One region of the Massilia sp. P2_C2 genome, then DNA from elsewhere that is predicted to be linked to it. Evidence: predicted binding sites of a transcription regulator. Region 1 holds the regulator's gene; each other region holds the start of a gene.
What was found. Region 1 encodes LexA, which represses DNA repair genes until DNA is damaged. Its sites were predicted from a motif close to ACTGTATNNNNATACAGT; they were not measured.

Region 1 (3,262 bases):
TCCGTGTTGCAGGATGCCGCCCACGATGGGGATGCCGGCCGGGGTGTAGCGCAGGGTGTCGCGTTCCGTGATGCTTGCGACCAGGGACAGCTCGTTCACTTAGCAGTATTAACTAAGGCCCGGTGCTCCCGCGAGATTTAGGCTGCAGCGGCCGGAGCGGCGGCCTGCTCGGCGCGGTGGCTCTTGGCTGCGTCTTCGCGCTGGACCGACTTCATCATCGGCGACGGTGCGGTTTCTGCCTTCTTCATCTTCACGGTCAGGTGACGCAGCACGGCATCATTGAATTTGAATGCGGTTTCCAGCTCGACCAGGGTCTCGTTGTCGCACTCGATGTTCAGGCAGATGTAGTGTGCCTTCGGCAGCTTCTGGATCTGGTAAGCCATTTGACGACGGCCCCAATCTTCGACGCGGTGGATGTTGCCGCCGCGCGAGGTGACCGTGGTCTTGTAGCGTTCGATCATCGCCGGGACCTGCTCGCTCTGGTCCGGGTGGACGATAAACACGATTTCATAATGACGCATGAAACACTCCTTAAGGACGTTTAAACAAATGCCCACCTCGGCGTCAAGACGAGTGTGGGAAGGGAAAGCCCAACATTATAACCGCAAAAACGTCAAGTGCGCCATCTTTGTCGTATGCATCCGGCCACGCCAGCCCCTTTCGGCCCATGGTTTGCCGCAGCGCGAAAGGTTGCGGACGTGCGCCGCGTACCGCAGCGCAAAAAAACTCCGAAATCCCCTTGCGCGCGGCGCAATACTGTACAAAAATACAGTCTGATCCCGTACCAACCAAGACGAACATGCTTAAGCTCACCGCACGGCAAGAACAGATCCTCAACCTGATCAAGGAAGCCATCGACAATACCGGCTTCCCGCCGACCCGCGCCGAAATCGCCCAGGAGCTTGGCTTCCGCTCGGCCAACGCGGCCGAGGAACATCTGCAGGCCCTGGCCCGCAAAGGGGCGATCGAAATCTCCCCGGGCACCTCGCGCGGTATCCGCCTCGTCGGCCAGGCCGCCGAATCCAGGGCCCCGGCCGTGCCGGCCTTCGTGCCGCAGATCCCGCCGAACCTGATGTCGCTGCCGCTCGTCGGCCGCGTTGCCGCAGGCTCGCCGATCCTGGCCCAGGAACATGTCGAAGCGACCTATTCCGTCGATCCGGCCATGTTTTCGAGCAAGCCGGACTTCCTGCTGAAGGTCAGGGGCTGGTCGATGCGCGACGCCGGCATCTGCGACGGCGACTTCCTCGCAGTCAAGAAAGTCGACAATGCGAAGAATGGCCAGATCATCGTCGCCCGCATCGGCGACGAAGTGACGGTCAAGCGCTATCGCAAGACCGGTTCCACGATCGAGCTGCTGCCGGAAAACCCGGATTTCTCCGTGATCACCGTCGATCCGAGCACCGACGAGTTCGCGCTGGAAGGGCTGGCGGTCGGGCTGCTGCGGTCCTGGCATTGAGTTTTCCGTGACCGGTCGCCACCCGGTGGCCGGTGCTGCATCCTGGACCAATTCACTCAGCGCGGATAGACGAAACCAGTGCYGATATCGGTGGGCAGCAGGCGCTTACCATCGCGCACCATCAGGCGCTGTGGCGGCTCGTCGCCGGCCAGGGCACGCCAAATGACGGGCAACGCCTCGCCCTTGCGCAGCAGCTCGTCGCTGCGTTCGAATACGTTGGGGCAACCCGTCGCCGCCAGCAGCGCCTGTACGATGGTCACCTTCCACGCGTCGACACCGGCAGCATTGAACTGGCACACCAGGTAACCGGCGGTCCCGCCATAGCTGTGCACCAGGAGCCCCGGCAGGCCGTCTTTTTCGCCATCGATCACCAGGGTCAGGGCTTGTGGATCGGCGCCGCGCACGGCAACGGCCCGCCGCGCGACCGCAGCCTGCACGCGACGCTTGATCATGGCATGGTCGACCGGCTCGTCCTCGCGCAAGGTCCAGACGCGGGCCGCGATCTGCGACCTGGCGTTATACGCGGCGCGTGCCAAAAACTGGCGCGACGACGACTGCACGACCGCCGTGGACCCGGCCTTGCTGCGCTCCTGGGGCCGCCCCTCGACCTTGTCGACGACTGAGAGGTAAATCCAGGGATCGCCGGACAGCAGGCTTTTTTCCTTGCCCTGTTTGATGGTGATGATGAGCATATGCAGACTTCGTTTTCYGGAGCCGAATGATACAGCAAGGCTTTGTCGTCCCAGGTGTCTTCCGAAAATCGTCCGGGCTACCTGGCGGCGGCCACCCGCGATGCGGCTGCGATCGCGCGCTACCTGAACCCCGCGTCTGGCGAGACCCAACGACGGCCGGCCCATGAACGCCACGTGCCCGCGCTAGCTGCTCGCCCGTCCGCCACACTGGCCTCAACAGGAGGCCAACACATCACTTACTGTCGTCCGGATCCCGCGGCGGCGCGTTCTTGACCATCTCGTTGTGTTCCTTGACGTAGGCCTCGGTGCCCGCGCGCCACGCATCGAAATCGGCGATGACCATCTTGCCCGCGACCTTCGTGTCTTCCGCCAGGCGATCGCCCACTTCCTTCAGGTGCGCGGTCGCCTTGTCCGACTCGTCCTTCGTAAGCAGCTTGGAAATGTCTTCCGGGATACGCTTGGTTAGCGGCAAGGACGAATTCAGGTATTTCACCCAGCGGTTGTGGCAAGCCTCCCAATCCTTCATCTTGCCGCTGTACAGGTCGATTTCCTCGTTGACCTTGGACATGCTCGGGAAACGCGGCGCCGGGCAACGGTATTCGTTCGTGCGCAGGTCGGAGCCGTCGTATTTCGCAATCCAGTAATCGAGGTCGGCGCGGCGCGCTTCGCGCTGCCTGATCAGGTCGAGCGACGCGATGGCGACGGCATTACCCTTCGCGGCCGCCTTCTGGAACCACTGCGCGGCTTTGTCCATGTCGACGGCGCCAGCCTCGCCATAGAAATACATCTCGCCCAGGTGCTGCTGGGCCATCACGTTGCCGGCATTCGCCAGCTTCGTGTATTTCTGCAGGGCTTCCGGATACGCTTTCTTGGCGAACAAGGCGTCCGCTTCGGCGAGCTCGGCGGCGGAGTTGGCGGAGGACACGGCTGCGGCGGCCGGCTTCGCGGCGGCACCTTTCGCAGGCAATTTGGCGCCGGGCTCGGCGGCCAGTACGTCACCACCGCACAGCAGTGCGGCGCAAAACAGTACAGTCTTCATGGGGCGTGCAGTCTACGAATAGATGAATGGCAACAGGACGATCATAACCGCAGCGCCGCGCCCGCTCAACCGGGA
Region 2 (3,262 bases), on a different contig from region 1:
CAACGTCGAGTACGCCGAGCCGGACCGCATCATGGTCCCGCTGGCCACCCCGACCGACCCGAGCTATACCCAGCAGTGGGACCTGTACGAAGCCACCGGCGGCATCAACGCGCCCGCCGCCTGGGACAAGTCGACCGGTGCCGGCGTCAACGTGGCCGTGATCGACACGGGCTACCGTCCGCACGCCGACCTGTCCGGCCAGATCCTGCAGGGCTATGACTTCATTTCCACGACCATGGTCGCCAACGATGGCGGCGGCCGCGACACCGATGCCAGCGACCCGGGCGACTGGACGCCGGCCGGCAGCTGCGGCGCGGGCATCCCGTCCGCGGACGAGCGCTCGAGCTGGCACGGCACCCACGTGTCCGGCACGATCGCGGCGAAGGCCAACAACGGTCTCGGCATCGCGGGCATCGCCTACAACGCGAAGGTCGTCCCGGCGCGCGTGCTGGGCCGCTGCGGCGGCTACACGTCGGACATCGCCGACGCCATCGTCTGGGCGTCGGGCGGTACCGTGACCGGCGTGCCGGCCAATGCCAACAAGGCGCGCGTGCTGAACCTGTCGCTGGGCGGCAGCGGCGCCTGCGACACGACGACGCAGAACGCGATCAACAGCGCCCGTTCGCGCGGCGCCGTGGTCGTCGTCGCGGCCGGCAACTCGAACACCAACGCGATCAATGCCAGCCCGGCCAACTGCGCGGGCGTGATCACCGTTGCCGCGACGAACCGTTCGGGCGGCAAGGCGTCGTACTCGAACTACGGCACCAACGTCACCATCGCGGCACCGGGCGGCGACAACGGCGCCGGCATCCTGTCGACCCTGAACTCGGGCACGACGACGCCCGCGGCCGATAACTACGCCTGGTACATGGGGACGTCGATGGCGACGCCGCACGTGGCGGGTGTCGTGGCGCTGATGTTGTCGGCCAACCCGAACCTGACGCCGGACGACGTCGCCGCCAGGCTGAAGTCGACGGCGCGCGCCTTCCCGGCCGCCTGCTCGGGCTGCGGCGCCGGCATCGTCAATGCCGCGGCAGCCGTGAACGCGGCGCTGGCATCCACGACCACAACGACGCCCACGCCGACCACGACCGTGACCTGGACGACCTGCGCCTCCGAAGGCGGCACCTGCTCGTTCAGCGGCACCCGTGACGTGCGCTACGGCACCGCCACGAGCTATGTGATCAAGACCCTCACGGGCCCGGTCGCGTGCACGAACACCGTGTTCGGCGATCCGGCACGCGGCTACGTCAAGTCGTGCAGCTATTCCAGCGTGACGAAGTAAGCTGAGTCTCCTCCCGCCGCCGCGTCCTGCGGCGGCGTTCCCAGCGGCGGCGTTCCCACTTGCACTAAATTCACAAACCGACGATACTGTATGCAATTACAGTAGTCGCTCGGCGCGGGCGACCGCCACCGTGAACGCCCACGTCCGCAAGATCATCCACTGCGATTGCGATTGTTTCTATGCATCCGTCGAGATGCGCGACGACCCGTCCCTGCGTGGCCGGCCGCTGGCCGTCGGCGGACGGGCCGACCAGCGCGGCGTGATCGCCACCTGCAACTACGAGGCGCGCCGCTACGGCATCCACTCGGCGATGGCCACGGCGCAGGCCGTCAAACTGTGCCCCGACCTGATCCTGATTCCACCGAACATGGAAAAGTACCGGGTCGCGTCGCGCCAGATCATGGACATCTACCGCGATTACACGGACCTCGTGGAACCGCTGTCGCTGGACGAGGCCTACCTGGACGTGACGAACTCGCCGCACTGCAAGGGCAGCGCGACATTGATCGCGCAGGAGATCCGCCGCCGCATTTTCGAGACCGTCGGCATCACGGCGTCGGCCGGCGTGGCGCCGAACAAGTTCGTGGCCAAGATCGCCAGCGACTGGAACAAGCCGGACGGGCTGTTTCTCGTGCGGCCGGGCGAAGTCGACGCCTTCGTCGCCGCACTGCCGGTCAAGAAATTGTTCGGTGTAGGCAAGGTGACGGCCGCCAAATTGCACAGCCTCGGCGCGCAGACGTGCGGCGACCTGCGCGACTGGAATATCGACAAGCTGCAGCAACACTTCGGTTCGTTCGGTGCGCGGCTGTACGACCTGTGCCGCGGCATCGACTACCGCGACGTGAATCCCGTGCGCGAACGCAAGTCGATCAGCACGGAAGAGACGTACACGCCGGATGTGCCCGACCTGGCCGGCTGCCTTGCGCTGCTGCCCGACCTGTACGAGCACCTGCTGGGCCGGATCAAGCGCAACAATGCTGAAAAATTCATCAACAAGCTGTTTGTAAAAATCAAGTTCGCCGATTTCCAGCGCACCACCGTCGAGTGCGTGGGCTATGCGCCGAACGTGGAAACATACCGCCGGCTGATGGAGACAGGGTGGTTGCGTGCGAGCCGTCCCGTGCGGCTGCTGGGTGTCGGCGTGCGCCTGAGCGATACGGAAACCGTCGAGCAGCTGAGCCTGTTCGATGAACGTTCCGAACATGCAACACATTGAAAATCCGTGGGAACTGACGTGAATCTTGCTGCTAGTCAGCGTGTAGAATGTCGTTCCTTTGCATTCCCGAGATAACTGAGAGCAACCTTTTATGTGGTTCAAGAATCTGCAGATCTACCGCCTGCCCACCAACTGGGCGTTCACCCCTGAACAGATGGAAGACGCGCTGCAATCGCAGGCTTTTACGCCCGCCAGCAGCAACGAATTGCTGCGCCAGGGCTGGGATTCGCCGCGCGGCAACGGCAAGCTGGTGCATGTGGTCAACAAGCAGATGCTGATGATGCTGGGCACAGAAAAGAAACTGCTGCCGAACTCGGTCATCAACCAGGTCGCCAAAGCCAAGGCCGCCGAGCTGGAAGAGCAGCAGGGCTTCCCGCCGGGCAAGAAGGCGATGAAGGAATTGAAAGAACGCGTGGCCGACGAACTGCTGCCGCGCGCATTCTCGATCCGCAGCAATGTGTGGACGTGGATCGACCCGGTCAACGGCTGGCTCATCGTCGACGCGGCCAGCCCGAGCAAGGCGGACGATGTCATCAAGCTGCTGCTGAAGGCCGTCGATAAACTGCCGCTGGAATCGCTGCGCGTGCAGCGTTCGCCGGTCGCCGTGATGACGGGCTGGCTGGAGTCGGACGAGGCGCCGTACAACTTCACGATCGACCAGGACACGGAACTGCGCGCCACGGGCGAGAGCAAGGCTGCCGTGCGCTATGTGAAGCACTCGCTGGACCCGGAAGACATCCGCCGCCACATCGCCTCCGGCA
Region 3 (3,262 bases), on a different contig from region 1:
GCGCACTGGTACCGCCAGGCGGCCGACCAGGGCTTCGCCGGCGCCCAGTACCACCTCGGCCAGCTGATCGATGCCGGCCACGGCGTGCCGCAGGATGCGTCACTGGCGCTGGACTGGTACCGCAAGGCCGCAGAACAGGGCCATCTGCGCGCGCAGTTCGACCTCGCGCTGCGCTACGAGAGCGGCAACGGCGTCACGCAGGACGAGCGCGAAGCCGCATACTGGTACCGCAAGGCGGCCGAGCAGGACTACGCGCCCGCGCAGTACGCGCTGGGCCAGCTGTTCGACCGCGACGACACGGGCACCGTGGATCCGCGCCAGGCCACGCTGTGGTACCGCAAGGCGGCCGAGCAGGGCCACGCGCTCGCGCAGTTCGCGCTGGGCCTGCGCCACGACAGCGGCCACGGCGCGGAGCGCGACTACGAGTCCGCGCATTTCTGGTACCTGTGCGCCGCGCGCCAGGGCCATGCGCGCGCCCAGTTCAACCTCGGGGTGATGTATGCGGCGGGGCAGGGCGTGCCGCCCGACCTGGTGGAAGCTTATGCATGGCTGCACCGCGCGGGCGCCGCCGGCGTCCTGCCCGCCGCCGGCTACCTGCACCGCGTGGCGGCGCGCATGGGGCCCGCGCTGCTGGCGCAGGCGAACGGATATATCGGTGCCGCGTGACGTACGTGGCGTGTTGGCGTTCCGCGTGGGCGGAGGGCCGCCCACCCTACCGTACGTGGGCGTAGGGTGGGCATTTGGGGCCGGGGGGGATTGATGCCGGGGGCATCAATCCAATGAAACGTGCCCACGCATGACGTTAGCAGTGTGTTAGCGGGCGTAAGGCCCGCGCGAGAAAAGTCTCGATTGCGACCGAACTCGCCCTCGGCGCGCTCAGGTGCGGGCAGTGGCCCACGTTGTCGATCACGCGCAGCACGCTATGGGCCAGGTGGCGATGCAGCCACGTGCCCACTGCGCGCGGCACGATCAGGTCGTCGCTGCATTGCAGGATCAGCGCGGGGACCGTCGAACGGGCCACGTCGGCGCGGATGTCGGACTGGAAGGTCACGCGCGCGAAATGCCTGGCAATGGAGGGATCGTTGCGGCAGAAGCTGCGCGTCAGTTCCTGTCCCAGTTCCGGCTGGTTGGGCGCGCCCATGATCGCGGGCGCCATCTTGTGCGACCAGTCGGTGAAATTCTGTTCCATCGCCTCCAGCAGCCCGGCGATGTCTTCGCGGTTGAAGCCGCCGATGTAGTCGCCATCATTCACATAGCACGGCGACGGCCCGACGAGCACCTGGGCGACGAAGCGCTCCGGCGCCGCGACCGTTGCCAGCAGCGCGATCGACGCGCCCACCGAATGCCCGACGACGACCGCCGGACCGGCCGCGCACGCATCCAGTACTTCCAGCAGGTCCGTCACGTGGCCTTGCAGGCTGCCATACTTCGCGCGGTCGTAGGCCGACCAGTCCGACTGGCCGCTGCCCACCAGGTCGTACAGCACGATGCGGTAGCGGTCGGCGAACGCCGGGACGATATGGCGCCACATGGTCTGGTCGCAGCCGAAACCATGCACGAATACCATGGTCGTGGACCCGGAGCCGGTCACGTGGACGTTGTTGCGAAACTGAACGGACATGGTGGTTCCCGGGCCGGGGATGAAGGGGGGCCTTGATATTACCATTGTGAAATGAAGGCCGACAGCTTTACAAGGAATGGCCGCAACAGTGCGTTCGCGCACGGCACGCCGGAGCCGATACGCGTTATACTGTAAATCCATACAGTATTTTTTCGCGCGATGGAACTCAAAGACAAGCTCGAGATCCTGGCCGACGCGGCCAAGTACGATGCCTCCTGCGCCAGCAGCGGGGCGCCGAAGCGCGATTCCGTCGACAAGGACGGCCTCGGCGCCACGAACGGCATGGGCATCTGCCACAGCTATACGCCGGACGGGCGCTGCGTGTCGCTGCTCAAGATCCTGCTGACGAATTTTTGCGTCTACGACTGCCAGTACTGCGTGAACCGGCGCACGTCGAACGTGCCGCGCGCCCGTTTTTCCGTCGACGAAGTCGTGCGGCTCACCCGTGACTTTTACCTGCGCAACTACATCGACGGCCTGTTCCTCAGCTCGGGCATCATCCAGTCGAGCGACTACACGATGGAACAGCTGGTCGAGGTGGCGCGCCGCCTGCGCGAAGAGCACCAGTTTCGCGGCTACATCCACCTGAAGACGATTCCGGACGCCGATCCGCGCCTGATCGAGCTGGCGGGCCGCCATGCCGACCGCCTGYCCGTGAACATCGAGCTGCCCACGCAGGACAGCGTGACGAAGCTCGCGCCGGAAAAGAGCGTCCACACGATCAAGCTGGCGATGGGGGCGATCCGCACGAAGCTGGACGAAAAGGACGATCACCCGAAGGCGCCCACGTTCGCGCCGGCCGGGCAGAGCACGCAGATGATCGTCGGCGCCGACGCCAGCGACGACCGGACGATCCTGAATACGGCGCAGACGCTGTACGGCAGCTACAGGCTGAAACGCGTGTACTACGCCGCGTTCAGCCCGATCCCGCAAAGCCCGTCCAGCGTGCCGTCCGCGCCGCCGCCGCTGCTGCGCGAGCACCGGCTGTACCAGGCCGACTTCCTGCTGCGCGGCTACGGTTTTACCGCGCAGGAACTGATGCCCCAGGCCGGCAACCTGGCGCTGGACATCGACCCGAAGCTCGCCTGGGCACTCTCCAACCGCGAGCACTTCCCGCTCGACCTGAACCGCGCGGACGAGGGCATGATCGCGCGCGTGCCGGGCATCGGCCTGCGCACGGCGAAGCGCCTGATCGACCTGCGGCGGCTGCGGCGCATCCGCTGGGAAGACTTGTCGCGCCTGCGCTGCGGGCTGAAAAAACTGGCACCCTTCGTGATCACGGCGGACTACAAACCGGCGCAGGACGCCGCGTCGTCCCACCTGCTGCGGCGTAACCTGGCCGACGCCCCGCAGCAGATGAATTTGTGGCCGGAATTGCAGGCGGCATGATGATCGCGCAGCCTGCCCCGCATACCGATCCGCGTCCGGCGGACGAGTTGGTGCGCGCCGGGCAGCCGCTGCAGGTCGAGACGTTCGCCGAATGGCGCGAGGCGGCGCGCGAGTTGCTCATCCATGGCATTCCACCGGAACGGGTGACGTGGGGCGCGCCGCACATGGGCGACCTGCTGGGCGCTAGCGACCTGTTCACGGGTGCGCCGCCTTCTACCGAGGCATCCGATAATTCTTCCATATCACCGACTG

Region 2: a site for LexA is predicted at 1,371-1,388, ahead of dinB (DNA polymerase IV). Genes of this name have one in related genera too.
Region 3: a site for LexA is predicted at 1,750-1,767, ahead of AC1DYX_RS09065 (putative DNA modification/repair radical SAM protein). Genes of this name have one in related genera too.

What each region holds. Positions count from the first base shown of each region.
Region 1 covers NZ_JBFUDR010000038.1:14,734-17,995, forward strand. The annotation lists gene priB (primosomal replication protein N) at 1-99, opposite strand, end outside; gene rpsF (30S ribosomal protein S6) at 138-521, opposite strand; gene lexA (transcriptional repressor LexA) at 800-1,456, shown strand; gene AC1DYX_RS07035 (class I SAM-dependent rRNA methyltransferase) at 1,513-2,148, opposite strand; gene AC1DYX_RS07040 (tetratricopeptide repeat protein) at 2,381-3,187, opposite strand.
Region 2 covers NZ_JBFUDR010000235.1:484-3,745, reverse strand. The annotation lists gene AC1DYX_RS22495 (S8 family peptidase) at 1-1,285, shown strand, start outside; gene dinB (DNA polymerase IV) at 1,416-2,501, shown strand; gene AC1DYX_RS22485 (recombination-associated protein RdgC) at 2,593-3,262, shown strand, end outside.
Region 3 covers NZ_JBFUDR010000053.1:9,934-13,195, reverse strand. The annotation lists gene AC1DYX_RS09075 (tetratricopeptide repeat protein) at 1-666, shown strand, start outside; gene AC1DYX_RS09070 (alpha/beta fold hydrolase) at 803-1,621, opposite strand; gene AC1DYX_RS09065 (putative DNA modification/repair radical SAM protein) at 1,781-3,010, shown strand; gene AC1DYX_RS09060 (UdgX family uracil-DNA binding protein) at 3,007-3,262, shown strand, end outside.